Linked DNA regions of Acuticoccus sediminis. The protein of the gene in region 1 binds, or shares a complex with, the protein of each later gene. Links are inferred from orthologs where the notes say so. Each region holds a gene or a part of one and is shown in the gene's direction. Other genes may lie near its edges. The genes, in order: carA and carB.

Region 1 (14,130 bases):
AAGTTCACGCGCATCGTGTCCTTCTTCACCGTGGTGGTGAGCTCGGTCATGTACTCGGTGAGCTCGGCCTTCGTGTTGCGCCACGTGAAGTACGAGTAGGACTGCGTGAAGCCGATCTTGGCGAGGCGATGCATCACCTTCGGCCGCGTGAAGGCCTCGGCGAGGAAGATCGCGTCCGGATGGTCCTTCTGGACCTCGGCGATCAGCCACTCCCAGAAGGTGAAGGCCTTGGTGTGCGGGTTGTCGACCCGGAAGATCTTCACGCCGTGTGCGATCCAGAAGAGGAAGATGTCCTTCTGCGCGTGCCACAGGGCCGGGATCGGCTCGTCGCCGTCGTAGAAGCGGACGTTGACGATGTCCTCGTACTTCTTCGGCGGGTTCTCGGCGAACTTGATGGAGCCGTCCGGGCGCCAGTCGAACCAGTCCGGGTGCGACTGGATCCACGGGTGGTCGGGCGAACATTGCACCGCGTAGTCGAGCGCGATTTCCAGCCCGTGCTCGGCGGCGGCTTCGACGAGGCGCTCGAAGTCCTCGAAGGTGCCGAGCTCGGGGTGGAGCGCATCGTGCCCGCCCTCCGCCGAGCCGATGGCGTACGGGCTGCCGGGGTCGCCCGGCTCGGCCTTGAGGGAGTTGTTGCGCCCCTTGCGGTTGGTCTTCCCGATAGGGTGGATCGGCGTGAAGTAGAGGACGTCGAAGCCGAGCCCCTGGACGTAGGGAAGCCGCGCGATGACGTCGTCGAAGGTGCCGTGGCGCGTGGCATCGCCCGACATGGAGCGCGGCATCACCTCGTACCACGCGGCGAAGGCGGCGGCCCTGCGGTCCACCGTCAGCGGCAGGATCTTGTAGTGCGAGAGGTTGGCGCGGTGGCCGGCGTGCTGCATCAGCGCCGCCGTGTCGTCGGTCATCAGGACGGCGAAGCGCTCGTTGTCGGAGGCATCGCTCATCCGCTCGGCGAGCGCCTTCAGCGCCGACTGCTGCCCGGCGGTTCCCCGCCCGCATCCGACGGACCTCGCGATCAGCCTGGCGCCCTCCTCCATCTCGAGCGCGAGCGGAAGGCCGGCGTTGTGCTTCTTGGCCGTGTCGGAGCGCCAGGTCTCCCATTCGTCCCGCCAGGCGATGATGCTGTACTCGTGCGCGGCGTTGTCGGTCGGGGTGAAGTGGCCGCGCCAACGGTCGTTGACGAGGAAGCGCAGCGGTGCCTCGGACCAGTTGTCGACGCCCTTGCGCCGCCACAGGATCGCGCAGGCGACCTTGTCGTGCCCGTCGCCGAAGACGTCGGCCTCGACGATGAACGGCTGACCGACGACGGTCTTGGCCGCGAAGCGGCCGCCGTCGATCTCCGGGTCCACGCCCTCGATGGCCACACGGTCGACGGCGATCTCGGCAATGCCGTCATCCAGGGGCAGGACGGGCTCGGCATCGCTCGCCAGACGGGCCGATACCGATGGGGCCTTGGTTGCAACGCTGGTGTCGGTCATGTCGCTCTCGATCTCGGGCGGCCGGGTCCGCCCCATCACGGGGTGAGGCCTGCCGCCTGGCTCCAATGATCGCGCGTTATCTCACGAAACCGGCGTCCCCCTCATGACATGGCTCCACGCCTTACGGATCCACGACATAGGGGCCTCGCGCGGCCTTTCGCGCCCCATAAGGTATGGGCCAGCCGCAACCGGCGGCAACCCTCCCCGGCCACCTTTACGCGCGCCTCCACGCGCGCCGGCCCCACAGACACGCCCCGCAGAGGCGTCCTCGTCGCGCCGACCGGTCAGCGCTCCGCCGCGTGGTAGAGGGCGGCGAACACCACGGCCCAGATCACGTGCCCGATCAGCGCGACCCAGGTGATCCCGGTCCACGCCAGGAAGGCCGGATTCCCGTTGACGAGGTGCGCCATGACGTAGAGCGCGAACACCCACAGCGCGACGCCGTAGACCACCGCGACGACGATTGAGGGCACCCAGGGCGTCACCGCCCGCGCGATCGGCCGCGCGATGAAGACGTAGCCGATGGGATAGAACAGGACCCCGGTCGCCCAGTGGAGGATCGTCCCGCCGGTCGCCGCGCCCTCGAACGGGCCGAAGAGGGTCCGCAGCGTCTGCGTCGCGAGCGGCTCCGGTGCCAGCCTCGCGAAACCCAACGTCGGCGTAAGCCATTGTCCGAAGAGATCGAACGCGGCCGTCGCGACGACGCCACAGATCAGAAGGATGAAAAGTTTGACCGGAGACATCCTGCTCGATGCCGGGGAACTGGCGATCGTCATGGCTCGCACTCCCTTTGCCTTGCCGTGGCACGTTGACTGCACCCGACGCAAAGCTGGCCCCAATTCGGCGAGCGCATAATAAATTCTTCGGGCGCAGTCCGCACGATCGCGTGTGCGGTGCCCGTGTCATCCCTGCGCAACGATCCCATGTTGCAGCCCATATCGCCACGACGGAAAGGAACGCCCTATGAGCGAGGCACCCGAACGCTACCTTGCGGACCAGAGTGCCGTGGTGACCGGCGCGAGCTCGGGGCTCGGCCGCGCCTGCTCCGTCGCCCTCGCCAAGCGGGGCGCCTCCGTCGCGGTCAACTTCTACCACGACGCTGACGGAGCGGCCGAAACGGTGCGCCTGTGCGAGGACGCCGGCGGCAAGGCCTTCCCCATCCAGGGCGACGTCTCCAGCGAGGACGACGTCAAGGCGATGTTCGCCAAAGCGGTGGAGACCTACGGCACGGTCGACATTCTCGTCGCCAATGCCGGACTGCAGATGGACGCCACGTTCACGGAGATGACGCGCAAGGACTGGGACACCGTCATCGCCGTCAACCTCACCGGCGCGTTCCTGTGCATGCAGGAGGCGGTACGCCAGTTCCGCCGGCAGGGGATGCGAAAGTCCCGCGCCCTCGGCAAGATCATCGCCATGAGCTCGGTGCACGACGTCATCCCCTGGGCGGGCCACGTCAACTACGCCGCCTCCAAGGGCGGCCTGTCGCTCCTCATGAAGAGCGCGGCGCAGGAGCTGGCGGTCGAGAAGATCCGCGTCAACGCCATCTCCCCCGGCGCGATCGCCACCGCGATCAACAAGTCCGTCTGGTCGGACCCGGCGCAGATGAAGGAGCTGATGAAGCTGATGCCCTACGGCCGCATCGGTCATCCGGACGATATCGGCGAGGCGGCGGCATGGATGGCCTCCGACTACGCCGACTACATGACCGGCAACACGATGGTGATCGACGGCGGCATGGAACTCTACCCCGAATTCCGCGACAACGGCTGACCCGTCCCCCCTTCCGCCGCTCCGAGGGAGCGGCCGCCGACCCGCTTCCCCGGCCCCCGCCACGGCCGCCCAGCACAGGACCCCAGGACGCGAACATGGATGCACGCCCGGCCGAGCTGACGGCCACGGACTTCCCGGCGATCGAGGACTACGCCGCGGTCGGCAACCTCGAGACCGTGGCGATGATCGGCTGCAACGGCGCGGTCGAGCTCTTCTGCTACCCGCACTTCGACTCGCCCGCGATATTCGCCGCCGCGCTCGACCGCAACGCCGGCAGCTTCGTGCTGCGCCCGACCTTCGCGCGGCGCGGCGTCCAGCGCTACATCGAGAACACCAACGTCCTCGTCACCCGCTACGAGAAGCACGACGCCGTCGTCGAGGTGACGGACTTCATGCCGATCGGCGACCCCGCCGACGCCAACCAGCTGGTCCGCATCGCGACGGTCCTCGAGGGCGAGGCGGAGATCGCGGCCTCCTGCAAGCCGGCGTTCGACTACGCCCGCGGCCCGACCGCGGCGCACAAGTCCGGCGACCACATCGTCTTCGAGGACGGTGGCGTGACCCTGCCGATGCGCCTCGCCGCGACGCATCCGCTGTCGCTGGACGGTGTGGAGGCGACCGCATCGGCCCGGCTCGGGGCGGGCGAGCGTATGGTTCTCGTCCTCGTGATGGACGACGCCAAGCAGCACCTCCTCAACGACGGCGGCGTCGACCGCGCGCTGGAGGAGACCCTCGACTACTGGCGGGGCTGGACGGCGAAGTCGGACTACGACGGGCCGTGGAAGGGCATGGTGATGCGCTCCGCGCTCGCCCTGAAGCTGATGTTCTCCGACCGCCACGGCGCCATCGTCGCGGCCCCGACCTTCGGCCTCCCCGAGGCCATCGGCGGCGAGCGCAACTGGGACTACCGCTACTGCTGGGTGCGGGACTCGGCGTTCACCATCTACGCGATGCTGCGCCTCGGCTTCTACGACGAGGCGGAGAACTACCGCACCTGGATCCGCGACCGCATCGAGGAACGCGAGCACGAGACGATCGCGCTGATGTACCGGGTCGACGGCACCACCAACCTCGACGAGACCACGCTCGACCACCTCTCCGGCCACCGCGGCTCGCAGCCGGTCCGCATCGGCAACGCCGCCTACCGGCAGACCCAGCTCGACATCTTCGGCGAGGTCGTCGACACGCTCTACCTGTCGCAGAAGTTCATCGCGCCGATGGACGAGCGGCTCTGGCGCGACGTCAGCCGCCTCGTCGACGCGGCGGCGAGCACATGGCACCACCCCGGCTCCGGCTTCTGGGAGATGCGCGGCGAGCCCACCCGCTTTCTCGACGCGCACCTCATGTCGTGGGTGGCGCTCGACCGGGCGATCCGCCTCGCCGACCGCACCGGCCTGCCGCAGAACCCCGCCTGGCGCGAGAACCGCTCGCGCATCGTCGACACCATCGAGACCCAGTTCTGGAACCCCAAGGTCGGCGCCTATACGCAGACCCTGGGCGGCGACAAGGTCGACGCGACCGCGCTGCTGATGCCGCTGATGAAGTACACCTCGACGATGTCGGAGCGGTTCCAGTCGACCCTGCACGTGATCGAGAAGCGGCTGGTCTTCGGCCCGCGCGTGCGCCGCTACGAACCGATCGGGGAGGAGCAGGAAGGGCTCGACGGTCCCGCCGAAGGGTCCTTCGTCGCCTGCTCCTTCTGGTACATCGAGGCGCTCGCCCGCTCCGCCCGCGTCGAGGAGGCGAAGACGCGGTTCGAGGAGATGCTCGCCATGGCCTCGCCGACCGGGCTCTTCGCGGAGGAGGTGGACGCGATGGGCCGCCACCTCGGCAACACGCCGCAGGCCCTCTCCCACCTCGCGATGATCAGTGCGGCCGTCGCGCTCGATCGCGCGATTACGAATGGCGGCGAGGCGTTCTGACCGTCGCTGCCATGGCGCGCGTATGCTAGGAGTGGGGACGATCGCACCCCCGGCGGCGCGGTCAGCCTGTCCGCATCGAGGGAGTGCCGCGCCAGCCCGGCCAGCGCCCCTCTTGCCCGTCCGCACCACGTTCGCCGCGCCAGCCCCGTCGCGCCACCAGGGAGACCCGTCATGGACATCAGTCCCGCCCACAACCAGTCACTCGAGGACCTCGCGCGCGAGAACGTCCTGCATCCGTTCACGTCGCCGAAGGGCCTGCTGGAGACGGGTCCGACCGTCATGCTCGAGGGCAAGGGCGCGCGGCTGACGGACGCCAAGGGCAAGGTCTACCTCGACGGCCTCGCCGGACTCTGGTGCGTCAACGCCGGCTACGGGCGGATCGAGATCGCCGAGGCGATCTTCGAGCAGGCCAAGAAGCTGCCCTACTACCACCAGTTCTCGGCGATGGGCACCGAGCCCGGCATCTACACCGCCGACAAGGTGAAGCGCCTCGCCCCGGGCAGGATGGCCCGCGTGCTGTTCGGCTGCTCCGGTTCGGACGCCAACGACACGCAGGTCAAGATCGCCTGGTATTACAACAACCTGAAGGGGCGCCCGCAGAAGAAGAAGATCCTCGCCCGCAACCGCGCCTACCATGGCGTCACTGTCGCGGCAGGGTCGCTGACGGGCCTCGCCTACGTCCACGACGCGTTCGACCTGCCGGTGCTGCCGGTCATCCGCCTCACCTGCCCGCACTACTACCACGAGCAGCAGCCGGGCGAGTCCGAGGACGCCTTCTGCGACCGCCTCGTCGAGGAGCTGAAGACCACCATCGAGCGGGAAGGCGCCGAGACCATCGCCGCCTTCATCGCCGAGCCGGTGATGGGTGCGGGCGGCGTCGTCTTCCCGCCGAAGGGCTATTTCGAGAAGGTCTCCAAGGTCCTGAAGGACAACGACATTCTCTTCATCGCCGACGAGGTCATCTGCGGCTTCGGCCGCCTCGGCACGCCGTTCGGGGCCGACTACTTCGGCTTCGAGCCGGACATGATCTCCGTGGCGAAGGGCATCACCTCCGGCTACCAGCCGCTCTCGGCGGTGCTGGTCGGCGAAGAGGTGTGGGAGACGATCCGCGACGCGTCGGCCCACCTCGGCGTCTTCGGCCATGGCTACACCTACACGGCGCACCCGATCGCCTGCGCCGCGGCCAACGCCAACCTCGACATCATGGAGCGCGAGAAGCTCTTCGACAACGCAGCCGAGACCGGCGCCTACCTGCAGGAGAAGCTGCGCCAGCGCTTCGCCGGCGACCCGCACGTCGGCGAGATCCGCGGCGCCGGCATGATCGCCGCGGTGGAGCTCTCCGCCGACCCCGCGACGCGCAAGACGTTCGACCCCTCCAAGGGCGTCGGCAAGGCGGTCGCGGCCGAGGCAATGAGCCGCGGACTTATTGTGCGTCCGATGATGAACGACGCGCTCGCGATGTCGCCGCCGCTCATCATCACCCGCGCGGATGTGGACGAGATGGTGGATAACCTGGCCGCCTCGATCGACGCCAAGCGCGACATGATCGCAGCCGCCGCGAAGGCCTGACGCGAGAACATGTCCGCCCGGCGGCCTGCCGCCCGGGCGGACACTCCGCACAGGGGCTAGTCCGCGCAGGGACGGTCCGCCGCCCTCGTCGAGATGGAGACCGCGCGGAACCCGCGTTCCCGATCCGGCAGCCCGCCGCACCGCGAGGCCTTGCCTCCGCGGCAGGGCCGGCGGCAAATGCGTCGACCGCCGCCGGCATGCGGCGGAGGGCGAAGGCCATGTGGGCGATGCTCGGATGCCTGGATCCGTGCCGGTCGGCTGGATCGGGGTGACCCGAAGGCCGAAGGGACGCGGTTGTAGCCGATCACGTCGTCCGCGTGATCCAATAGAACCGCGCTGTGCTAGCGCAGCATACCCTTCACCAGGTTGCTGGCCCGGCCGATGTCGAGTTGGTCCGGATAGCGTTTCTTGAGCGCGGTAATCGTCCGCCCGACGTCGCGCAGGCCCGCTGCGCCGATGTCGTTGACCACCTGCGCACAGGCGCTCCGGAGGGTCGGTTCGTCCATCAGCGGCGGCATAAACTCGCGGATCGTCTCGATCTCCGCCTTGGTCTGCCGAACGGTTTCCAGATCGCCGGCCTTGCGGTCCGCCACGATCTGCTCCTCGCGCTGCTTGATCATCTTGGCGAGGAGCGCGGCGATCTCCGCCTGCGTGATCTTCTCGCCGTTGCCGACACAGTGCGCCTGGTCGCGGTCACGAATGGCCGCCTGCATCAGGCGCAGCGTACAAAGTCGTCGCCGCTCATCGTGATGAGCGGCTTCTTTTACGGCGGCTTGCAGTTGTTCTCGTACGTTCATGATCACACCCTGCTGACACGGTCGCTGCGCGTTCTGTGGCGCTTAACACCCTTGAACATCAGCGCCAAGCACGCAACTGGTTCCTTACAATTGCGCCGATCGTTCGCGCAGCACTGCGACCTTCACGCATCGCTGCCATGTCTTCCTGTCGTGCGGCTGACTAAAATGGCGAATTTTCCCAATTTGCCAAGCCTACCTTACCGCGTGTTCACCTTTCCGACCCTTACATATGGTTAACGCCCGAAATGCCGGGGTGTTCAACCGATCCCGTCACGTTTACATCCTGTGGAACCAGAACAGGGAAAAGTGTGGATGGACGGTTGGGTCGAACCGAAGCCTACGGCATGTCTCGCATTGGCCGACGGGCTCGTGTTGCGCGGCATGGGAGCAGGCGCCGTCGGGACGGCGGTCGGCGAAGTGTGCTTCAATACGGCAATGACGGGGTATCAGGAGATCCTGACCGATCCGTCGTACGCCGGGCAGATCGTCACCTTCACCTTCCCCCATATAGGTAACGTCGGCGCCAATGACGACGATATCGAGACGGTTGCGGAGGAGGCGCGGAGCGCAGCGCAGGGTTGCGTCCTGCGCGCGGCTATCACGCGGCCGCAGAGCTGGCGCGCCCGCGAAGGCTTCGACGCCTGGCTGGAGAAGCGCGGCATCGTCGCGATCACCGGCGTCGATACCCGCGCGCTGACGTCGCATATCCGCGAAGGCGGCATGGTCAACGCCGTGATCGCCCACAACCCGGAGGGCGTGTTCGACGAGCCGGCCCTCGTCGAGATGGCGCGAAAGGCCCCGGACATGGCCGGCGCGGAGATCGCCACCACGGTGTCGACCCGCCACGCCGCGCCCTGGCACGGCGGCGCATGGACCTGGCCGGGCTTCTACGGCGAGATCAAGGGCGACGGGCCGCGCATCGTCGCGCTCGATTACGGCATCAAGGGCAACATCCTGCGCCTCCTCGCGGAGCGCGGCGCCAATGTGACCGTGGTCCCGGCGAACGCGACGGCGGAAGAAATCCTCGCGCTCGACCCTGACGGTCTCTTCCTCTCCAACGGCCCCGGCGACCCGGGCGCGACGGGGAAGATCGTCGGCGAGACGCTGAAGACGCTCATCGACCGGCGCCTGCCGACCTTCGGCATCTGCCTCGGCCATCAGCTCCTCGGCCACGCCATCGGCGCCAAGACGAAGAAGATGCGCCACGGCCATCACGGCGCGAACCACCCGGTGCTCGACATCGACACCGGCGCGGTCTCGATCGTGTCCATGAACCACGGCTTCACGGTGGATGCGGCGACGCTGCCGAAGAACGCGCGCGAGACACACCGCTCGCTGTTCGACGGCTCGAACTGCGGCCTCGCGATGACCGACCGCCCGGTCTTCTCGGTGCAGTACCACCCCGAGGCGTCGCCCGGCCCGCACGACAGCTACAACCTGTTCGACCGCTTCTTCGCGATGATCGCCGAAGAAAAGGCGCAGACCGCCCTGTGAGCGGCCCGCTCGTGATGGTCGAGGACGCCCTCGCGGCGGACCTCGAGGCGATCGCGGCGCTCAACAACGCCGCGGTCCCCAACGTCAACGCGCTGACGCCGGACGAAATGGCGGCGATCGCCGCCATGGGCGCGCTGCGGATCACGCGAACCGCGGGCGCCGTCTCCGGCCTGGTCCTCACCATCCCCGAGGGCCGGCCGTACGACAGCGCGAACTACCGCTGGTTCAGCGGGCAGTTCGACACCTTCCTCTACGTCGACCGCGTCGTCGTGGCGCCGGAGGCCCGCGGCCTCGGCGTCGGCCGCGCCCTCTACATGGACACGTTCGCCCGCACCCAGTCGCTCGGCCGGCCGCGCGTGTGCGCCGAAGTCAACGTCGAGCCGCCGAACCCGGGGTCGATGGCCTTCCACGCGGCGATGGGCTTCAACGTCCTCCTCGACCGCTTCAACGAGAGCGCCGGCAAGACGGTCCGGATGATGGAACGCCCCGTCTGACACGCCGCGCGGACCGGGGCGAGACCCCGCCCGCGCCGCACCCGCACACGCCGCGCACTTGACAGCGGCGGGCCCCGCGGTGCGCCGTCTCCCTTGCGCCCGCGACAGAACGGGCGAGAGGAGACGCCATGAAGATCACCGCCGTCCGCAGCCACCGGCTCGGCTACCAACTGCCTGAAACGCTCGGCTACTCGCAGCAGATGTACGACCGACGGTCGGCGCATCTGGTCGAGGTCTCGACCGACGAGGGCATCACCGGCTGGGGCGAGTGCTTCGGCCCCGGCCCGGTCGCCATCGCCAACCAGACCATCGTCGAGCAGGTGATCGCCCCGCTCATCGTCGGCCGCAACCCGATGGACCGGGAGGTGCTCTGGCACGAGGTCTACAACCGGCTGCGCGACCACGGGCAGAAGGGCATGCCGCTGCAGGCGCTCTCCGGCGTGGACATCGCGCTCTGGGACCTCGCCGGAAAGGCTACGGGACAGTCGATCGCGACCATGCTCGGCGGACGCTTCCGCGAGAGCGTCCCGGTCTACGGCTACGGCATGATGCTGCGCCCGGACACGACCGACCTGCCCGCCCGCTTCGCCGAGGAGGCCGCCGCCATCGAGGCCGCCGGCTTCACCGCCACCAAGATGAAGATCGGCCTCGGCGTCGCGCAGGATATCCGCCTGGTGGAGGCGGTCCGCGGCGCGCTGCGCGACGAGACCCGGCTGATGGTGGACGCCAACCACGCCTACCACGTCACCCAGGCCTTCGCGGTGGGACGAGCGCTGGAGCAGCTCGGCGTCTACTGGTTCGAGGAGCCGGTCGCGCCGGAGGACCTCGACGGCTACCGGGAGCTGCGCGCCGGCCTCTCGGTCAACATCGCCGGCGGCGAGGCGGAGTTCACGCGCTGGGGCTGGCGCGCCCTCCTCGAGAAGCGGTGCGTGTCCATCGCGCAGCCGGAGGTATGCGGCCTCGGCGGCATCTCCGAGTTCATGAAGGTGCTGACCCTGTGCCAGACGCACATGGTGCCGGTCGTCAACCACGTCTGGGGTTCCGCGGTCTCGGTCGCGGCGAACCTGCAGCTCCTCGCCGCGCAGCCGCCGCTCCCCGGCGGGCTCCATCCCGACGAGCCGATGCTCGAGTACGACACCACCCACAACGCCTTCATGACCGACCTGCCACTGGAAGGGCTCGGCGTCACGGAAAGCGTGGCTGCGACCGGCCGCGCCGCGATTCCCGACCGGCCCGGCCACGGCGTCGTGCCGGACCCGGAGGTGCTGGAGCGCTACCGCCTCCGCTAGCCGCCACCCGGACACCCGGCACGAAAAAAGGCCGCCGGCATAAGCGGCGGCCAGTTCGGTCGGATCAGAGCGAGACAGAACGGAACGGACGTCAGATGCGCGTGCCGCGCGGCGCGTGGGCGATGCGCTTCTGCATCTGGTTCCAGCGGTGGCGGCCGGCGATCTCGCGCAGCAGTGCGAAGATCTGCGGATCGCCCACGGTGCCGTTGGACGCGGCGAGCGTGAATTCGGCGCACAGCTCGCGGCCCTTGTCGGCGGTCCCGCGGCAGCATTCCTCGACGCTCTGAAGGTAGAAGGCGGAGCGTTCGGCGAGACCTTCCAGCGAGGCGCGGATGTCCTCAAGGTCCATGTCGGTCTCGATGACGACGTGGAAGCCGGTGACGCTGCGCGGCAGGGTACGGATGGCGTCGACGGGGGTCTCGGCGGTCAGGTTCTTGGCGATGACGTTCATCGGACTAGGGTCCTTTCGATGGATGCTGGGGGGCGAGACGGCGCGGCGCCTCGCCGACCGCGCCGGTTATTCGGCGGCGGTCCGGAGGGCGTGACCCTCGTCTTTGAACTGATCGGACTCGGTGGACTCGCCCATGGCGGTGGTCGACGACTGACCGCCCGAGAGGGTCATCGACACGAGGTCGAAGTAGCCGGTGCCCGCCTCGCGCTGGTGGCGCGTCGCGGTGTAGCCGTCGGCCTCGGCCGCGAACTCGGCCTGCTGCAGCTCGGAGTAGGCGCCCATGCCCCGCTTTGCGTAGCCGCGCGCCAGCTCGAACATCGAGTAGTTGATGGCGTGGAAGCCGGCGAGCGTGACGAACTGGAACTTGTAGCCCATCGCCGCGATCTCGCGCTGGAACGTCTCGATGGTCTGCCTGTCGATGTTCGCCAGCCAGTTGAACGACGGCGAGCAGTTGTAGGCCAGCATCTTGCCCGGGAACTCCCTGTGGAGCGCCTCGGCGAACTTGCGCGCCCCCTCGAGGTCAGGCTTGGACGTCTCCCACCAGAGGAGGTCGGCCTTGTCGGCGAAGGCGAGGCCGCGCTTGATGCAGTGCTCGAGGCCCATGCCGGCCTTCAGGCGATAGAAGCCCTCCGGCGTGCGCCCGGCGTCGAAGTCGATGAACTCGTGGTCGCGCTCGTCGATGTCCGACGTGATGAGGCGGGCCGATTCGGCGTCGGTGCGGGCCATGATGAAGGTCGGCACGCCGGCGACGTCCGCCGCGAGACGCGCCGCGGAGAGGTTGCGCTCGTGCGCCTTCGTCGGGATGAGCACCTTGCCGCCGAGGTGGCCGCACTTCTTCTCCGAGGCGAGCTGGTCCTCGAAGTGGACGCCGGCGGCACCCGCCTCGATGTACGCCTTCATGATCTCGTAGCAGTTGAGCGGGCCACCGAAGCCGGCCTCAGCGTCCGCGACGATGGGCGCGAACCAGTCGATCCTTGCGCCGCCCTCGGCATGCTCGATCTGGTCGGCGCGCTGCAGGGCGCGGTTGATGCGCTTGGCGAGCTCGGGTCCGGCGTTGGCCGGGTAGAGCGACTGATCCGGGTAGGTCTGCGCGGCCGTGTTGCCGTCGGCGGCGACCTGCCAACCGGAGAGGTAGATCGCCTTGAGGCCCGCGCGGACCTGCTGCACCGCCTGGTTGCCGGTCACCGCGCCGAGCGAGTTCACGTAGTCGAGTTCGTGAAGGTCGCGCCAGAGGCGGTTCGCGCCGCGCTCGGCCAGCGAATACTTGATCTCGACGGAACCGCGGAGGCGCATGACCTCCTCGGGGGTGTACGCGCGGTTGATCCCGTCGAAGCGGCCATCGGGGGCGGAAGGAACGAGATCGGCAAAGGTGGTCATGGCGTCTTCCTACAAACAGTCAGCGATGTGTGGCTCTGCGCTACGACGCGCGCAGTTGCATTGTAAAAACGCCGAATTGTCATTGAGGTCCAGAGCCTCAGAGCTATGGTAGGGTTGTGTTGTATCAGTTAAGATCGACACATGATGTAATGTTGTAAGGTTTGTCATGTCCGACATCGAGGCGAGGCGGAAGCTCTTTCTCGGGCCGCAGATCCGCAAGCTGCGCCGCTCGCTGAAGCTGACCCAGGCGCAGATGGCGGAGGGGCTCGAGATCTCGGCGAGCTACCTGACGCTGATCGAGCGCAACCAGCGGCCGCTGACGGCGCAGCTCATCCTGCGCCTCGCCGACGCCTACGACATCGACGTTCGCACCCTCGCCCCCTCCACCGACGGCGCGACGCTCCTCGGCCTGCAGGAGGTCGCGGCGGACCCGCACCTTGCCGGCGCCGACCTGTCGCAGCAGGAGCTGCAGGAGATGGCGGAGATGTTTCCGCGCGTGGCGGACGCGATGGTGCGCCTCCACGAGGGGCTGCGCGGCGCGCGGGAGGACGCCGAGGCGCTCGCCGAGTCGGCGGCCGACCGCGCCCACCCCGGCCTCGGCAGCAGCGCCGTGGAGGAGACGCGCGAGGCGCTGCAGGCGCGCGACAACTACTTCCCGGAGCTGGAACAGGTGGCCGTGGACTTCGCCGCCCGGGCCAGGATGCGGCTCGACCTGCCGCAGGTGCTGACGACGAGCCTCGTCAACCACCTGAAGGACGCGCACAACGTCGACACGGTGATCATGCCCTACGACGTGATGCACGGCCTGCTGCGCCGCTTCGACCGCCACCGCAACCGGCTGATGCTGTCGGAGCTGCTCGGCCCGACGAGCCGCACCTTCCAGGTGGCGCATCTCGTCGGCCAGCTCGAGGCGGGGGAACTGATCCGCGCGATGTCGAACGACCCGCGCTGCACCTCCGACTCCTCGCGCGGAATCCTGCGGCTGACGCTGAGCAACTACCTCGCGGGCGCGATCATGTTCCCCTACGACCGCTTCCTCGAGGCAGCGGAGCGGCTTCGCTACGACGTCGAGGTCCTCGCCTCGCGCTTCGGCGCCTCGTTCGAGCAGGTGGCGCACCGCCTGACGACGCTGCGGCGGCCGGGCGCCAAGGGCATCCCCTTCTTCATGATCCGCGTGGACCGGGCGGGCAACATCTCGAAACGCTTCGGCGGCGGCGTCTTCCCGTTCGCGCGGTCGGGCGGCACGTGCCCGCGCTGGCGCCTCTACGAGGCGTTCCGCACGCCGGGGCGGATTGTCGTGGACCTCGTCTCGCTGCCGGAGGGGCAGAGCTTCGTCACCGTGGGCCGGACCACGGAGCGGGCGAGCGTCGGCGCGCACAACCCGGGCCAGGAGCTGGTGGTGGGGCTCGGCGCCGAGGTGACGCACGCGAGCCGGCTGGTCTATGCGGACGGTCTCGACGTCAGCGCCAAGGGCCTCGTGGCCACG
Region 2 (15,223 bases), on another replicon or contig:
CTCCGGCGGAAAAATATATTACAGCAGCCGGACGGACTGTTCACCCGAAACTATGCACCCGGCCCGACATGAACGCCGCGAAAGGCGATGAGGTTGCCATCGTCCGGTGCCGCCGCCGGTTTCCCCGGTGCCGGCACGTCGTTGTGGATGGCACGCCATGAGGCGATTTGGCATACCTGCATCCTGTCTTTGCCGATCGAGGTCGACGTCAGGAGGGGTGGCGCGCCAACATTTTCGCGGTTAGGTCTCCCGTACTCAGTGCGCTTATGGCACTGAGTGCGCGCGCTTCGTGCGCATATCGATAGGGAGAAGACGCACGAGGTGCGTCTTTTTGACGAGGATGTCGCATGACGCCTGAACAGTTCCGCGCCTGGCGGAAGGCGAACAAGTGGAAGCAGAAGGAGCTTGCCGACCGTCTGGGCCTGAAACGGCGCATGATTCAGTACTATGAGCGCGGCGACCGCGACGGAAAGAGCGTCGAGATCCCCAAGACCGTCCGTCTGGCCTGCTATGCGATCGCCTGCGGTGTGGAAGAGTTCGACGGACACACCGTGGAATGGTCCTCGGCCCCGCCGGAAGGGGCACCCTCGCCCGAAATGGACGGTGCAATTTCCGACGTCGACGACGACGACGACGATTGATCGTCTCGCTACACTTTGCGCCGAGCGTGCGAACGCTCTATAGCGGGCCGTCTTTCCAGCCAACAACAGTCTGAAGCTGTCGCCGGTCCCTCAATGCCGAAACGCACCGACCTTTCCTCCATCCTCATCATTGGCGCTGGTCCGATCGTCATCGGCCAAGCATGCGAGTTCGACTACTCGGGCACGCAAGCCGTCAAAGCGCTCAAGGAGGAAGGGTTCCGAGTCGTCCTGGTCAATTCCAATCCAGCGACGATCATGACGGACCCCGAGCTCGCCGACGCCACCTACATCGAGCCGATCACGCCCGACGTGGTCGAGAAGATCATCGCCAAGGAGCGGCCGGACGCGCTGCTGCCGACGATGGGCGGCCAGACCGCACTCAACTGCGCGCTGGCGCTCTACGACTCGGGCGTTCTCGAGAAGTACGGCGTCGAGATGATCGGCGCCAACGCGACGGCGATCCGCACCGCCGAGGACCGCGACGACTTCAAGGTCGCGATGAACGAGATCGGCCTCGAATCGCCGCGCTCGGAGATCGCGCACACCCTGGCGGAGGCCTTCGCGGCGCTCGAGGTCGTCGGCCTGCCGGCGATCATCCGCCCCTCGTTCACGCTCGCCGGCACCGGCGGCGGCATCGCCTACAACCGCGAGGAGTTCATCGACATCGTCGAGCGCGGCCTCGACGCCTCGCCGACGACCGAGGTCCTGATCGAGGAGTCCGTCCTCGGCTGGAAGGAGTTCGAGATGGAGGTGGTCCGCGACAAGGCGGACAACTGCATCATCATCTGCTCGATCGAGAACGTGGACCCCATGGGCGTCCACACCGGCGATTCCATCACCGTCGCCCCGGCGCTGACGCTGACGGACAAGGAATATCAGCGCATGCGGACCGCCTCGATCGCGGTGCTGCGCAAGATCGGCGTCGAGACCGGCGGCTCCAACGTGCAGTTCGCGGTGAACCCCGACGACGGCCGCATGCTCGTCATCGAGATGAACCCGCGCGTGTCCCGCTCCTCGGCGCTGGCCTCGAAGGCGACGGGCTTCCCGATCGCGCGCGTCGCGGCCAAGCTCGCCGTCGGCTACACGCTCGACGAGCTCGCCAACGACATCACCAAGGGCGCGATGCCTGCCTCGTTCGAGCCGACCATCGACTACGTCGTCGTCAAGGTCCCGCGCTTCACGTTCGAGAAGTTCCCCGGCGCCAACACGACGCTGACCACTTCGATGCGCTCCGTCGGCGAGGTGATGGCGATCGGCCGCACCTTCCAGGAGTCGATGCAGAAGGCGCTGCGCGGCCTCGAGACGGGACTGTCCGGCTTCGACGACGCCGAGTTCGAGGGTCTCGTCCCGGGCGAGGAGAACCAGGCGATCCGTGCCGGCATCGGCGTGCCGCGGCCGGACCGGATCCTCAAGGTCGCCGAGGCGATGCGGCGCGGCTTCACGATCGACCAGATCTACGAGCACAGCCGCATCGACAAGTGGTTCCTGGAGGAGATCGCCGGGATCGTCGCGCTCGAGGAGAAGGTGCGCAAGCACGGCCTGCCGCTGACGACGGGCCTGATGCGCAAGCTGAAGGCGGCCGGCTTCTCCGACCAGCGCCTCGCCACCCTCGCCGGCATGACCGACGACCAGGTCCGCGGCCACCGCGAGCGGCTCGGCGTGCGCCCGGTCTACAAGCGGATCGACACGTGCGCGGCCGAGTTCGCCGCGCCGACGGCCTACATGTACTCGACCTACGAGACCGAGTTCGCCGGCGTGCCGCAGAACGAGGCGGCCCCCTCGAACCGCAACAAGGTCGTGATCCTGGGCGGCGGTCCGAACCGGATCGGCCAGGGCATCGAGTTCGACTATTGCTGCTGCCACGCCTGCTACGCGCTGTCGGACGCGGGCGTCGAGACCATCATGGTCAACTGCAACCCGGAGACCGTCTCGACGGACTTCGACACCTCCGACCGCCTCTACTTCGAGCCGCTGTCGCTGGAGGACGTCCTCGAGATCCTCGCGGTCGAGAAGTCGGCCGGCCGGCTGATGGGCGTCATCGTGCAGTTCGGCGGGCAGACGCCGCTCGGCCTGGCCCAGGGTCTGGTCGACGCCGGCCACACGATCCTCGGCACCCCGGTCGACGCCATCGACCTCGCCGAGGACCGCGACCGGTTCCAGAAGCTGCTGCACCGCCTGCGCCTGAAGCAGCCGGACAACGGGATCGCCCACTCCGTGGAGCAGGCGCGGCTGATCGCGACCGAGGTCGGCATGCCGCTCGTCGTGCGTCCGTCCTACGTGCTGGGCGGCCGGGCGATGGAGGTCATCCGCGACGAAGAGGGGCTCGACAAGTACCTCTTCAACGCGCTGTCGAACCTCGTCCCGCCGCACGTCCGCGCCAAGTACCCGAACGACAAGACCGGGCAGATCAACATGCTGCTCGGCAAGAACCCGCTGCTCTTCGACAAGTACCTCGACCGCGCGGTCGAGGTGGACGTCGACGCGCTGTCGGACGGCGAGGACGTCTTCGTCTGCGGCGTGATGGAGCACATCGAGGAAGCGGGTATCCACTCAGGCGACTCGGCCTGCTCGCTGCCGCCCCGCACCCTGCCCGACCAGATCGTCGAGCAGCTTCGGGCGCAGACCTCGGCCCTCGCCCTCGCGCTCGGCGTCGTCGGCCTGATGAACGTGCAGTTCGCGGTGAAGGGCGGGCAGATCTACATCCTCGAGGTGAACCCCCGCGCGTCGCGGACGGTGCCCTTCGTCGCCAAGACCATCGGCGTGCCGATCGCCAAGATCGCCGCGCGCGTGATGGCGGGCGAGCGTCTGTCGACGTTCAACCTCGTCTCCCGGCCGCTCGACCACGTCTCGGTCAAGGAGGCGGTGTTCCCGTTCTCGCGCTTCCCCGAGGTCGACACCGTGCTCGGCCCGGAGATGAAGTCCACCGGCGAGGTCATGGGCATCGACCACTCCTTCGCGGCCGCGTTCGTGAAGAGCCAGATGGCGGCCGGAAACGCCCTCCCCTCCGCGGGCAAGGTGTTCCTGTCGGTGCGCGATTCGGACAAGGCCTCGATCCGCGGCGCCGCCAAGCGCCTCGCCGAGGCCGGGTTCACGCTGGTGGCGACCTCCGGCACGCAGCGCGACCTCGAAGCGAACGGGATCGCCTGCGAGCGCGTTAACAAGGTGTCCGAGGGGCGGCCCCACATCGTCGACGCCATCAAGAACGGGTCGATCAAGTTGGTCCTGAACACTGCAGAGGGGCCGCAGTCCTTGAACGATTCCAAGTCGATGCGCCGTGCTGCCCTGTCCCACCGCGTGCCGTATTATACTACACTCGCGGGTGCACTTGCCGCGGCGGAAGGGATTGCCTTGCAGGGCCGTCAGGAACTTGAGGTTCGGCCGATGCAGTCCTACGTGAACGCTTCGCTGGACGTTTGACGTCCGGCGGAACGCTTCCGCACTTGCATTTTCGTCACAGTCTGTTGGAAACTGACCCACTTCGCTCGGAAGCGAGCGGCGTTACGAAGAAAGTTCGAATGACGATGGAAAAGATCCCAATGACGGCGCAGGGGTATGCGTCGTTGGAAACCGAGCTGAAGCGCCGCACGTCGGAGGATCGTCCGAAAATCATTCAGGACATCGCCGAGGCGCGTGCGCACGGCGATCTCTCCGAAAATGCTGAATACCATGCGGCCAAGGAAGCCCAGAGCCACAACGAAGGCCGCATCACCGAGCTCGAGGACATGCTCTCGCGCGCCGAGGTGATCGACGTCAAGAAGCTGTCGGGCTCGACCGTGAAATTCGGCGCCTTCGTCACCCTGGTCGACGAGGACACCGAGCAGGAGAAGAAGTACCAGATCGTCGGCGACGTCGAGGCGGACGTGAAGGCCGGACGAATCTCGATTTCTTCGCCCATCGCGCGCGCTCTGATCGGCAAGACCGTCGGCGACTCCGTCGAAGTGACCGCCCCCGGCGGCGCTCGCGCCTACGAGATCACCGAGGTCCGGTTCAACTGAACCGCCACCGGCTCGCTGCGCCCTTGCATACGAGGACCTTGCGAACGGACCCCCTCCGGCGGCCCGGTCCGTCGCGCTGCTCGCGGGCGACCGCCCCGTGAGCAGCCGTCCCGAGGCGCGATAGGACCCGCCTCTTCGGCTCGGCCGGCCGCGAGCGCCGGCCGCCGCATCCTCCCGAGCCCCTTCCCCGCCGATCCAGGGCGCCGCCCCGGCAGCGGCTGTCCCGCGCGGCATACGACCGGGACCTCCAACGGGGGCGGCGGACGTTTCGGGGGCCCGAAACGGCCCGCGACGGGATGACGGTCTTGGAGACCGGGCTCCTCCGCCCCATCTGAGTGGCGCTACACACCTCTTCTGACGGCGAGTTCGTGGCACCGCTGCCTTCGGCGCGGGCATGCCCCCGCGATGCACGCGGCGCGTGCGAGGCCATTAACGCGACGGCCAAAACCGTGTAGAGACCCAACGACACGGGCACCCCTTGCGGGTCCGCCCCCGCCTTTCCAACAGCGCGCAGGATATCGCCACCGCATGGCACGGCAGTTCATCTACCATATGCAGGGCTTGTCGAAGGCCTACGGAAACAAGAAGGTCCTCGACAACATCCACCTCCAGTTCTACCCGGACGCGAAGATCGGCGTGCTCGGCCCCAACGGCTCGGGCAAGTCGACGCTGCTCAAGATCATGGCCGGGGTCGACAAGGAGTTTACGGGCGAAGCCTGGGTCGCCGACGGCGCCAAGGTCGGCTACCTGCCGCAGGAGCCCCAGCTCGACGAGACGAAGTCCGTGCGCGAGAACGTCATGGAGGGCGTCGCCGGGAAGAAGGCCAAGCTCGACCGCTACAACGAGCTCGCCATGGAGTATTCCGAGGAGACGGCCGACGAGATGGCCGCGCTCCAGGACGAGATCGACAGCCAGAACCTCTGGGACCTCGACAGCCAGATCGACCAGGCGATGGACGCGCTGCGCTGCCCCCCCGACGACGCCGACGTCGCGACCCTCTCCGGCGGTGAGAAGCGCCGCGTGGCGCTGTGCCGTCTGCTGCTGGCCCAGCCCGAGCTCATCCTGCTCGACGAGCCGACCAACCACCTCGACGCCGAGACGGTCGCCTGGCTCGAGAACCACCTGCGCGAGTACCCGGGCGCGATCCTGATCGTCACCCACGACCGCTACTTCCTCGACAACGTGACGGGCTGGATCCTCGAGCTCGACCGCGGCCGCGGCATCCCCTACGAGGGCAACTACACCGCTTACCTCGAGAAGAAGGTGAAGCGGATGGACCAGGAGAAGCGCGAATCGTCCGCCGAGAAGCGGGCGCTGGAGCGCGAGCGCGAGTGGATCCAGTCGTCCCCGAAGGCGCGGCAGACCAAGTCGAAGGCCCGTATCCAGGCCTATGACGAGCTGCTCAAGCGCAACGAGGCGCGCACCCAGTCCTCCGACGCGCAGATCATCATCCCGGCCGGCCCGCGTCTCGGCGGCAACGTCATCGACGTGAAGGGGCTGAAGAAGTCCTACGGTGACCGCGTGTTGATCGACGACCTCGACTTCTCGCTGCCGCCGGGTGGTATCGTCGGCATCATCGGCGCGAACGGCGCCGGCAAGTCGACCCTCTTCCGCATGATCACCGGCCAGGAGGAGCCCGACACCGGCTCGATCGAGGTCGGCGAGACGGTCAAGCTCGGCTACGTTGACCAGTCGCGCGACGACCTCGACGGCAAGAAGACCGTCTGGGAGGAGATCTCGGGCGGCAACGACGTCATCACGCTCGGCAAGCGCGAGATGCAGAGCCGCGCCTACGTCGGCGCCTTCAACTTCAAGGGCGGCGACCAGCAGCAGAAGGTCGGCAACCTCTCGGGCGGCCAGCGCAACCGCGTCCACCTCGCGAAGATGCTGAAGTCCGGCGCCAACGTCATCCTGCTCGACGAGCCGACCAACGACCTCGACACCGAGACGCTGGCCGCGCTCGAGGATGCGCTGGAGGATTTCGCCGGCTGCGCCGTGGTCATCAGCCACGATCGCTTCTTCCTGGACCGCCTGGCGACGCACATCCTGGCCTTCGAGGGCGACAGCCACGTCGAATGGTTCGAGGGCAACTTCGCCGACTACGAAGAGGACAAGAAGCGCCGCCTCGGCCCGGACGCGATCGTCCCGCGCCGCGTCAAGTACAAGCGCCTGACGCGCTGACGACGCTCCGGCCGCTCCCGCGGCCGACAAAATACCTAGGGGTGCAAAATATCAATATTGCATCCCTAGGGTGTATTGCGTTACGTTGCTCGCCACAGCGACAGGATGGATCGTATGTGGCGAATTCTCTGTCTGCCGATGGCCGCGACCCTCGGGCTCTCGGGTTGCTTCGACCAAGGCTCGACCCTCGACGCGAGCGACGGTGCCAGCTTCAGGAACAGCGTCGCGCAGATGCGCGGTGAGCTGTCGCCCCTGCGTGCCGAAGCGTTCGGCGACGCCCTCTTCACCCTCTCCTTTCAGGACAGCGGCACGTTCCCCGCGGCCGAGCGGGACGCCAGCCTCTCCGCCCTCGCCCGTGACCCCGACGCCCTCGTCGCCAAGTTGCGCCGCCGGGTGGACGGGCTGACGGCGGACGAGATCATCTCCGCCGCGCGGACCTACAAGCTGACGTCGATCGAGGGCGAGCTGACGCGCCTCAACGGCGAGATCGAGCGGTGGGCCGGCTACGCCGTCGCCGCCAACATGCTGCTGCGCACCATCGCCATCAGCACCCCCCGCTACTACTGGCGCGACAACGGGCTGAAGGAGCGGGCGGTGATCGAGTTCACCATCGTCAACAACAGCCCGATCGCGCTGAAGCGGATCAACCTCCTGGGCAATCTCCAGTCGCCGGGACGGGAGATCCCCTGGGCCCACGGCACCTTCAGCTACACCTTCCCGGGCGGCCTGGAGCCCGGCGAGTCCCAGCAGCTGAAGCTCCTCGCCAACACCTTCGGCGCCTGGTCGCAGGACGCCCTGCGCGACGCGACGGACGCCGAGCTCGACCTCACCCTCGTCAACGTCCGCGACTCCCACGACACCCCGCTGATTCCGACGGAAGTGGAGCGCCTCGACGAAATGCGCGGCCTCATCGGCAACCTGAAGGCCGAACGCGAGGCGATCCTGACCGCCATGCACTGAACAAGCCTCCCACCGGCCGCCGGCTGGCGAGGCCAACCCGCCAGAGACCGTACGGCGGGAACGGGAGGCTACGGCTGGACAAAGCGGGAGGCCGCCGGGCCGGGCTGACAGCCCCTCGGGCGAGTAGTCCGGTGGGCCGGTGGGCCGGTGGGCCGGTGGGCCGGTGGGCCGGTGGGCCGGTGGGCCGGTGGGCCGGTGGGCCGGTGGGCCGGTGGGCCGGTGGGCCGGTGGGCCGGTGGGCCGGTGGGCCGGTGGGCCGGTGGGCCGGTGGGCCGGGAGAAATGATCCGCCCCCGAGGTGAGCAGTCAACAGGCGCCGGGCGCACAGTCAGCGTCGACGATCGATCGTCGACGGCAGCCGAGGCGGCGGGTATTGGGCCGGTGCATTGGGCCGGTGCATTGGGCCGGCGCTCGGCATGGGCCTCGCTCGCCCGCTGCAGGGGCGAGCCCGGGAGGATCCCTCGAAGGTCAGTCGTCGTCCTGGTCGTCGGCGGAGCAGCGGCGGATCTTCAGGCCCGAGGGCAGGACCGTCTTGGAATCGCCGCAGGCAAGGGAGAGGTCCTCCTGCGACAGCCCCTTCACGTCCGTGAGGTCCGCGCCGGAGAAGTTCGTGCGGCGCAGGAGCGCATCGTCGAGGTTGGCGCCGACGAGGCGGGCGCCGGAGAGGTTGGTGCTGCTGAACCGCGCCGACTTGAGGTGCGCCCCGCTGAGGTCGGCCCCCGACAGGTCCGCCCGGTCGAGGTCCACGTAGTCCATCCGCGCGTCACGGAACACCACGCCCCGGGCGATGATGCGCTCCATGTCCGCCCGCTCGAGATGACCGTCGGTGAAGTTGGCGCCCGCCAGGATCGCGCGGCGGAAGGTGGCGCCGCGCATGTCCGCGTCGACGAAGCGGGCGCCGGTGCCGTCCACCTCCTCGAGGTCGGCGTCGCGCAGGTCCGCCTCGGAAAAGTTCGCGCCGGCGACCTTCGACTTTTCCATGTCGATGTCACGCATCGAGGCTTCGGTGAAGTTGGCGTCGGTGACGTCCGCCTTCTCCATCTCGGTCCGCTCCATCGAGACGTCGCGGAAGTCGGCGCGCGGGAGAACCACGCCCTTCATGTCCGCTTCGCGGAAGTTGGCGCCACGGAAGTTGGCGTCCGGGACGTCGAGGCCGCGCAAGCTTCCCAGCACCAGGCGGCAGTCCGGACAGCCCTTCGCCTCCACGATCTTCTGCTGCGAGGTGGCCCAGGCGCTGCCCGCCCAGGTCACGAGCAGAAAGACCAAACCCAGTCGACCCATCATCCGTCGCCTCCCTGACTTTATGGACATATCGCGCCATTTCCGCGCGAAACAATGTCATCGGACTGACGGAACGTCCGTATGTGATCTGTCGCACAGCCATTATAGCGCCCACATTGCGTCAGGATGGCGCGCCGCGGTCGCCGGCGATGCCGGCAGCGCGCGGCGGAGCGCCGACCCATGCATGCAGCGTCTATCCAAACCGGGCGGCAAAGTGCGAAGACGGATGGACGACGGACCAGCCGAAAGGACGAGCCGATGGACGATGTGGCCGAAAGCGACACGCTTGGAGCGCTCCTGAGGGAGCGATACGGGTCGGCAGCGACACCGCAGCGGATCGCCGCACTGCCCGACGCGTTGCTGAGCCACCGGTCCGTCCGCTCCTACATCGACAAGCCGCTGCCCGAGGGCACTGTCGAGGCGCTCGTGGCCGCCGCGCAGTCCGCGTCGACATCCTCGAACCTCCAGACCTGGAGCGTCGTCGCCGTCGAGGACCAGGAGAGGCGCAACGCCCTCTCTGCCTACGCCGCCAACCAGGCCCACATCCGCGTGGCACCGCTGCAGATGGTCTGGATCGCCGACCTGCGCCGGCTCTACGACGCCGCCGCGCGGCAGGGCGTCACCGCCGAGGGGGTCGACTACTTCGAGATGTTCCTCGTCGCCGCCATCGACGCGGCGCTGGCGGCGCAGAACGCCACGCTGGCGGCCGAATCGCTGGGGCTCGGCATCGTCTACATCGGGGCGATGCGCAACAAGCCGCTGGAGGTCGCCAAGCTCCTCAACCTGCCGCAGCGCACGATGGCGGTGTTCGGAATGTGCGTCGGCTACCCGGACCCGGACCGGCCGGCGTCGGTGAAGCCGCGGATCCGCCAGTCCGGCGTCCTGCACCGCGAGACGTACGACGCCGACGCCGCCCAGCCGGCCGTGGAGGCCTACGACGTGGAGTCGTCGCGCTTCTACAAGGCGCAGGGGATGGAGCGGAACGCCTGGTCCATGCACGCGGGCCGCCGCGTGGCGGGGCCCGCGTCGCTGAGCGGGCGCCACCTCCTGCGCGAGCAGCTCATGCAGCTCGGCTTCCCGCTCAAGTAGCGGGACCGCCCCTCGCCGGAGCGGGAGCCCGCGCCATCTGGTGCGGGGCCGCCGCCGGCGCGCGGGCGAGCTGTTCGCCCGGGCATGTCGGCGCCTCGTCCGATCGCCAGAAGCGCGAGTCCCAGCCGGTTCCGACCATGCGCTGGTAGAGCCCGACGGACGGGAAGCCCTGATCCTCGGCGATATACATGTCGTAGCAGTTGGCGGACCGCTGCCAGACGCGGAAGCATCCCGTGTCGATCGGCACCGGGTAGGCGAAGCAGATGAATTCGCCCTTCAGCTCGTACTGCCCGTCCGTGGCCTCGTCCTGGTCACGGTAGAAGGTGGTCATGTCGGCCTTCAGCTCCTCGCTGAACGCTTCCCCGTCGGAGTAGACCCCTTCGATGGTGCTGCCCACGAAGCGCTGGCGCAGGTCCTCGGCGTCGAGGCTGCGCCAGAGCGAGGGCTTGTCGTCGGCATGTGCGACCGAGATCGCGAGGATGCACGAGACGAAGACCGCGAGGCCCAGGCAGAGGGCCAGCGCAAGTCGGAGCGCGCGCTTGGCGAGCGGCGGACTGGTCGGGCGGTCGGCGGCCGCGGAAACACTGCGGCCCGGAGCAACGCGACGCGCCCCTTTGGCGTGACGACCGGCGTATGTGATGGCGAGCCCCCCGGGCATGATTGCACCCGCCCTGCTACAACAGCGCCGGAGCCAAGGGCAAGCAACCCAAGGGATCCCCTCCTCCCCGCCGCCCCCCCCGCCACGGGACGCGATCCGGGCCGTCCGGCGCGAGAACCGACGCATCTTCGCACTTCAAGTCCGCGTGAAGCACCGCGGTCCCGCGGTTCCGCGAGGGGGATGCCCGCGCAGGGATCCGCGACGTCGCGCCACGCCCGACCGTGTCGCAGCGGGCGGCGCCGGAAACGAAAAGGCCGGCCCAGGGACTGGACCGGCCTCGACCGTCTCGCGATGGGTGCCGGGCCGCTAGTAGAGCCCGCCGGTGCCCGACAGGACCGCGCGCTCCGACTCCCGGGTGATGCGGCGCCGCGAGGGCTGGTTGTCGTTGAGGCCGATGATCGAGAAGGTGTCGCCGGGCGCGGTGCCGGGCTTGAACGCCTCGAGGATCACGTTCGGGCCGGACCCGGAGGTCTGGCGGCCGCTGACGCGGTCGACCGGGATCAGCTTGATGCCCTCGGGGACGCGGAAGTCCACGACCGGGGTCCCGTCGACGGCGTGCTGCATGAAGTCGAGGAAGATCGGCGCGGCCATGTGGCCGCCGGTGGCGCCGCGGCCCATCGGCTTGGGCTCGTCGTAGCCGATGAAGACGCCGGCCACGAGGTCCGGCGTGAAGCCGACGAACCAGGCGTCCTTCTCCTCGTTGGTGGTGCCGGTCTTGCCGGCGACCGGACGGCCGAGCGCCTGGATGCGGGTGGCCGTGCCGCGCTGGACGACGCCTTCCATGATCGAGGTGATCTGGTAGGCGGTCATCGGGTCGAGGACGTACTCGCGCTCGTCGATCACCTCGGGGGCCGGCTGGTCGCGCCAGGCCAGCGCGTTGCACTCGTCGCAGCGGCGCTGGTCGTGCTTGAAGACGGTGCGACCGTGCCGGTCCTGGATACGGTCGATCAGCGTCGGCTGGATCCGCTGCCCGCCGTTGGCGATGATCGAGTAGGCGCCGACGAGGCGCATCACGGTCGTCTCGCCCGCGCCGAGCGCCATCGGCAGGTACTTGCCGAGGTCGTCGTAGATGCCGAAGCGCTCGGCATACTCGGCGACGAGGGGCATGCCCATGTCCTTGGCGAGACGCACCGTCATGAGGTTGCGCGAACGCTCGACGCCCGAGCGCAGCGTCGACGGACCGGCGGACTTGCCGCCGTAGTTCTTCGGCCGCCACACCTCGCGGCCGACGACGATCTCGATCGGCGCGTCGAGGATGATGGACGATGGCGTGTAGCCGTTGTCCAGCGCCGCCGCGTAGACGAACGGCTTGAAGGACGAGCCCGGCTGGCGCAGCGCCTGGGTGGCGCGGTTGAACTCGGAGTAGGAGTAGGAGAAGCCGCCGACGAGCGCCTTCACGCGGCCGGTGTGCGGGTCCATGGCGAGGAGCGCGCCCTGGATCGCCGGCACCTGCCGCAAGGTCCACGTGCCGTCGACCTTCTCGACGTAGATGGCGTCGCCCCGCTTCAGGACGTTGGACAACCGCCCTGTGCTGCCGCCGGCCCTCACGCGGCTCCACGGCACGCCGGACGTCGTCAGCGACACCTGCTCGCGCTCGGTGGTCAGCGAGCCCCAGACGTCGCGCGGCGGCTGCAGGCCGAGGATCGCCTCGTTGCCGCTGACGCTCAGCACGACGGCGACCTTCCACTCGGGAACGTCGTAGAGCCCGTCGACAGTGCCGATCTTCGGCCCCCAGTCCTCGCCGGGCTCGAGCTCGAGCGTCTTGATCGGGCCGCGCCAGGAGCCGCGCTCCTTGTCGATCTTGAGGAGGCCGGACATCAGCGCGTTGCGCGCCATCACCTGCATCTGCGGGTCGAGCGAGGTGCGGACCGACAGGCCGCCCTCGTAGAGGGTCTTGCTGCCGTACATGGCGACCAGCTCGCGGCGGACCTCCTCGGCGAAGTACTCCGAGCCCGGCAGGGTGCGCTGGCGCTCACGCGGCACGACGCGCAGCGGCTCGGCCTTCGCCTTGCGGACCTCCTCCGGGCTGGCGGCGCCGTCCAGCATCATGCGGTCGAGCACCCAGTTGCGACGCTCGATGGCGCGGTCGGCGTGGCGGAACGGGTGGTAGTTGTTCGGCGCCTTGGGGAGCGCGGCGAGGTAGGCCGTCTCGGCCAGCGTCAGCTCGTGGACGGACTTGTCGAAATAGACCAGCGAGGCGGCGGCGACGCCGTAGGCGCCGAGGCCGAGATAGATCTCGTTGAGGTAGCGTTCGAGGATCTCGTCCTTGGAGAACGCCGCCTCGATGCGCAGCGACAGGATCGCCTCCTTCACCTTGCGCTCGTAGGACACCTCGTTGGTCAGGAGGAAGTTCTTGGCGACCTGCTGGGTGATGGTCGACGCACCGACGGGGCGCGAGTCGGTGCCGCGATTGCGCAGGTTCGTGACGAGGGCGCGGAAGATCGCCTGCGGGTCGACGCCGGCGTGCTCGTAGAACGAGGAGTCCTCGGCGGACAGGAAGGCGTTGCGGATGCGGACGGGGATCGCCTGGATGGGCAGGAAGAGGCGGCGTTTTTCGGCGTATTCGGCGACCAGCGAACCATCGTCCGCGTGGATGCGGGTCATGACTTCCGGCTCGTAGTTGCGCAGCACGTTCACGCTGGGGAGCGTGTCGGAGATCTGGGCGATATAGATGCCGACACCCGCAGCCGCGAGCAGCCCGAGCACGGAGCCGAGCGAGAACAGGAAGCCAACGAAGCTAACGAAAAACCTAAACACAGTGACGCGCCTCCGGAACATGGGCCTCGCAGCGCGGCACAATACAGCCGCCGCGGTCTCGTGTCGCCACGATTGCGACGAAGAAATTGGCGTGCACGAGGTGGCGAGGTCCCTGCCGCTATCGCCTACCCCAGCGCAGGCTGGAATCACAAGCGCTTCAATGTGAAAGCGCGGAAATGCATGAGTGGCGAAAGGATACTGACGCTAAAATTGCAACAGTTTTGTTCATCAACTGTTGCCGTGTCTTCCTACTGCACGCGGTCGCGTGTCGTCCCCTGCGCCAGCCACTCCGCGCCGATGGGCGGATCGAGGTCGAAGAAGTCGGCGACCGCGGCGGCAACTGATGCGGCGATCTCCTCCTGCCAGTCGTCGCTGAGGAGGCGCTCGGCGTCGCTCTCGTTGGTGAGATAGCCGAGCTCGAACAGCACCGAGGGGATGTCGTGCGCCATCAGGACGCGAAAGCGGGCGGAGCGGTGGGGGTTGGAGTTCATGTCCATCGTCGCCGAGAGTGCGCCGATGAGTCGCTCCGCAAAGGTGTGGGAAAAGGCCTTGGTCTCGCGGCGCAGGAGGTCGGCGAGGATGCCGGACACCTCCTCCTGGTGGTTCGGCTCGATCGCGCCCGAGACGGAATCGGCGAGGTTCTCGCGCGCGGCGAGCTCGGCGGCCTGCGCGTCGGACGGCCGCTCGGAGAGGGTGTAGACGGTCGCGCCGTGGACGTAGTCCTGCGGCGCGGCGTCGGCGTGCAGCGAGATGAAGAGGTCGGCCCCGAAGGCGCGCGCCAGCTTGATGCGCCGCGACAGCGACAGGAACGTGTCGTCCGACCGGGTGAGCCGCACCGTGAGGCCCGGGATGGTGGAGAGCCGCGTCTCGAGGCGCCTGGCGAAGGCGAGGACGAGGTCCTTCTCGAACTCGCCGCCGGCGGTGGAGGCGCCGGGGTCGATCCCGCCGTGGCCGGGGTCGATCACCACGACGCGCCCGTCGGGGTGCGGGACGGCCTGGTGCGGCGCCTCGCTGGCGTCGGCGCTGGCGGTCACGGCGGCGTAGCCGAAGCGGGTCGCGTCCACCGGCTCGATGTCGAACACCAGCCGCCCCGGCTGACCGCCGATCGCCGGCAGGTAGACGTGGCGCACGAGGAGGGCAGGCTCGGCGAGGTCGAAGACGATCCGCCCGGCGTCGCCCGAGAGGGCGCCAAAGCGGAAGGCGGTGATAACCCCCTGCCCCGGCGGCGGCTCGGGCACCTCGAAGTCGATCTCGTCGAAGTCGACGACGAGGCGGGGCGGCCCGTCGACCACGAAGGCCCGGTAGTGCGGCTCGCCGGAGACGGAGACGATAAACCGCGTGGCGCCGGGGAACTGCTGGACATCCATCGCGCTGGCGAGGATCGCGGCGTGCGCCTTCGGGGCGATCGCGAGGGCCGCCGCGGCGAGGAGCGCCAGCGTCCCGAGGACGACGCCGGTGCCGAGGAGGACGCGGTTGACGCCGCGCACGGCCCGGCGGCGCATCCGGTCGGCGGTCCGGCCCATAAGGTTCCGTGCCGGTGCGGCCGACGCGGTGCGGCCGGGCAAGTCACAGGGCGGCGATGTCGAGAATCGGGTGAGGAGCCTCTTCACAGGGCGCGATCCGGCTACCATCTAGTACTGTGGCCGAATGCTGCACTCACCT

What was found.
Region 2: the proteins of carA (region 1) and carB are in contact, whole or in part, in a solved structure (PDB 1KEE), measured with the Escherichia coli proteins. The link is inferred for Acuticoccus sediminis from one-to-one orthologs.

What each region holds. Positions count from the first base shown.
Region 1 is NZ_QHHQ01000001.1:65,805-79,934, forward strand. The notes cover bases 7,112-9,942. They hold carA (glutamine-hydrolyzing carbamoyl-phosphate synthase small subunit), read left to right. Parts: upstream 7,112-7,851; coding sequence 7,852-9,033; downstream 9,034-9,942. Other genes in these bases: DLJ53_RS00250 (GatB/YqeY domain-containing protein), read right to left, coding at 7,112-7,539; DLJ53_RS00260 (GNAT family N-acetyltransferase), read left to right, coding at 9,030-9,527; DLJ53_RS00265 (mandelate racemase/muconate lactonizing enzyme family protein), read left to right, coding at 9,656-9,942. In the rest of the region: DLJ53_RS00225 (alpha-1,4-glucan--maltose-1-phosphate maltosyltransferase), read right to left, coding at 1-1,478; DLJ53_RS00230 (hypothetical protein), read right to left, coding at 1,763-2,254; DLJ53_RS00235 (glucose 1-dehydrogenase), read left to right, coding at 2,442-3,251; DLJ53_RS00240 (glycoside hydrolase family 15 protein), read left to right, coding at 3,347-5,173; DLJ53_RS00245 (aminotransferase), read left to right, coding at 5,345-6,742; more of DLJ53_RS00250, read right to left, coding at 7,084-7,111; more of DLJ53_RS00265, read left to right, coding at 9,943-10,816; DLJ53_RS00270 (hypothetical protein), read right to left, coding at 10,908-11,267; aceA (isocitrate lyase), read right to left, coding at 11,334-12,644; DLJ53_RS00280 (helix-turn-helix domain-containing protein), read left to right, coding at 12,811-14,130. UniProt on the Escherichia coli protein: Small subunit of the glutamine-dependent carbamoyl phosphate synthetase (CPSase).
Region 2 is NZ_QHHQ01000007.1:163,399-178,621, reverse strand. What follows is about bases 335-4,258. They hold carB (carbamoyl-phosphate synthase large subunit), read left to right. Parts: upstream 335-734; coding sequence 735-4,058; downstream 4,059-4,258. Other genes in these bases: greA (transcription elongation factor GreA), read left to right, coding at 4,163-4,258; DLJ53_RS26590 (helix-turn-helix domain-containing protein), read left to right, coding at 348-641. Also shown: more of greA, read left to right, coding at 4,259-4,636; energy-dependent translational throttle protein EttA, read left to right, coding at 5,165-6,817; DLJ53_RS26570 (DUF6694 family lipoprotein), read left to right, coding at 6,932-7,777; DLJ53_RS26565 (pentapeptide repeat-containing protein), read right to left, coding at 8,245-9,060; DLJ53_RS26560 (nitroreductase family protein), read left to right, coding at 9,316-10,146; DLJ53_RS26555 (hypothetical protein), read right to left, coding at 10,139-10,804; DLJ53_RS26550 (penicillin-binding protein 1A), read right to left, coding at 11,111-13,561; DLJ53_RS26545 (N-acetylmuramoyl-L-alanine amidase), read right to left, coding at 13,810-15,084. UniProt on the Escherichia coli protein: Large subunit of the glutamine-dependent carbamoyl phosphate synthetase (CPSase).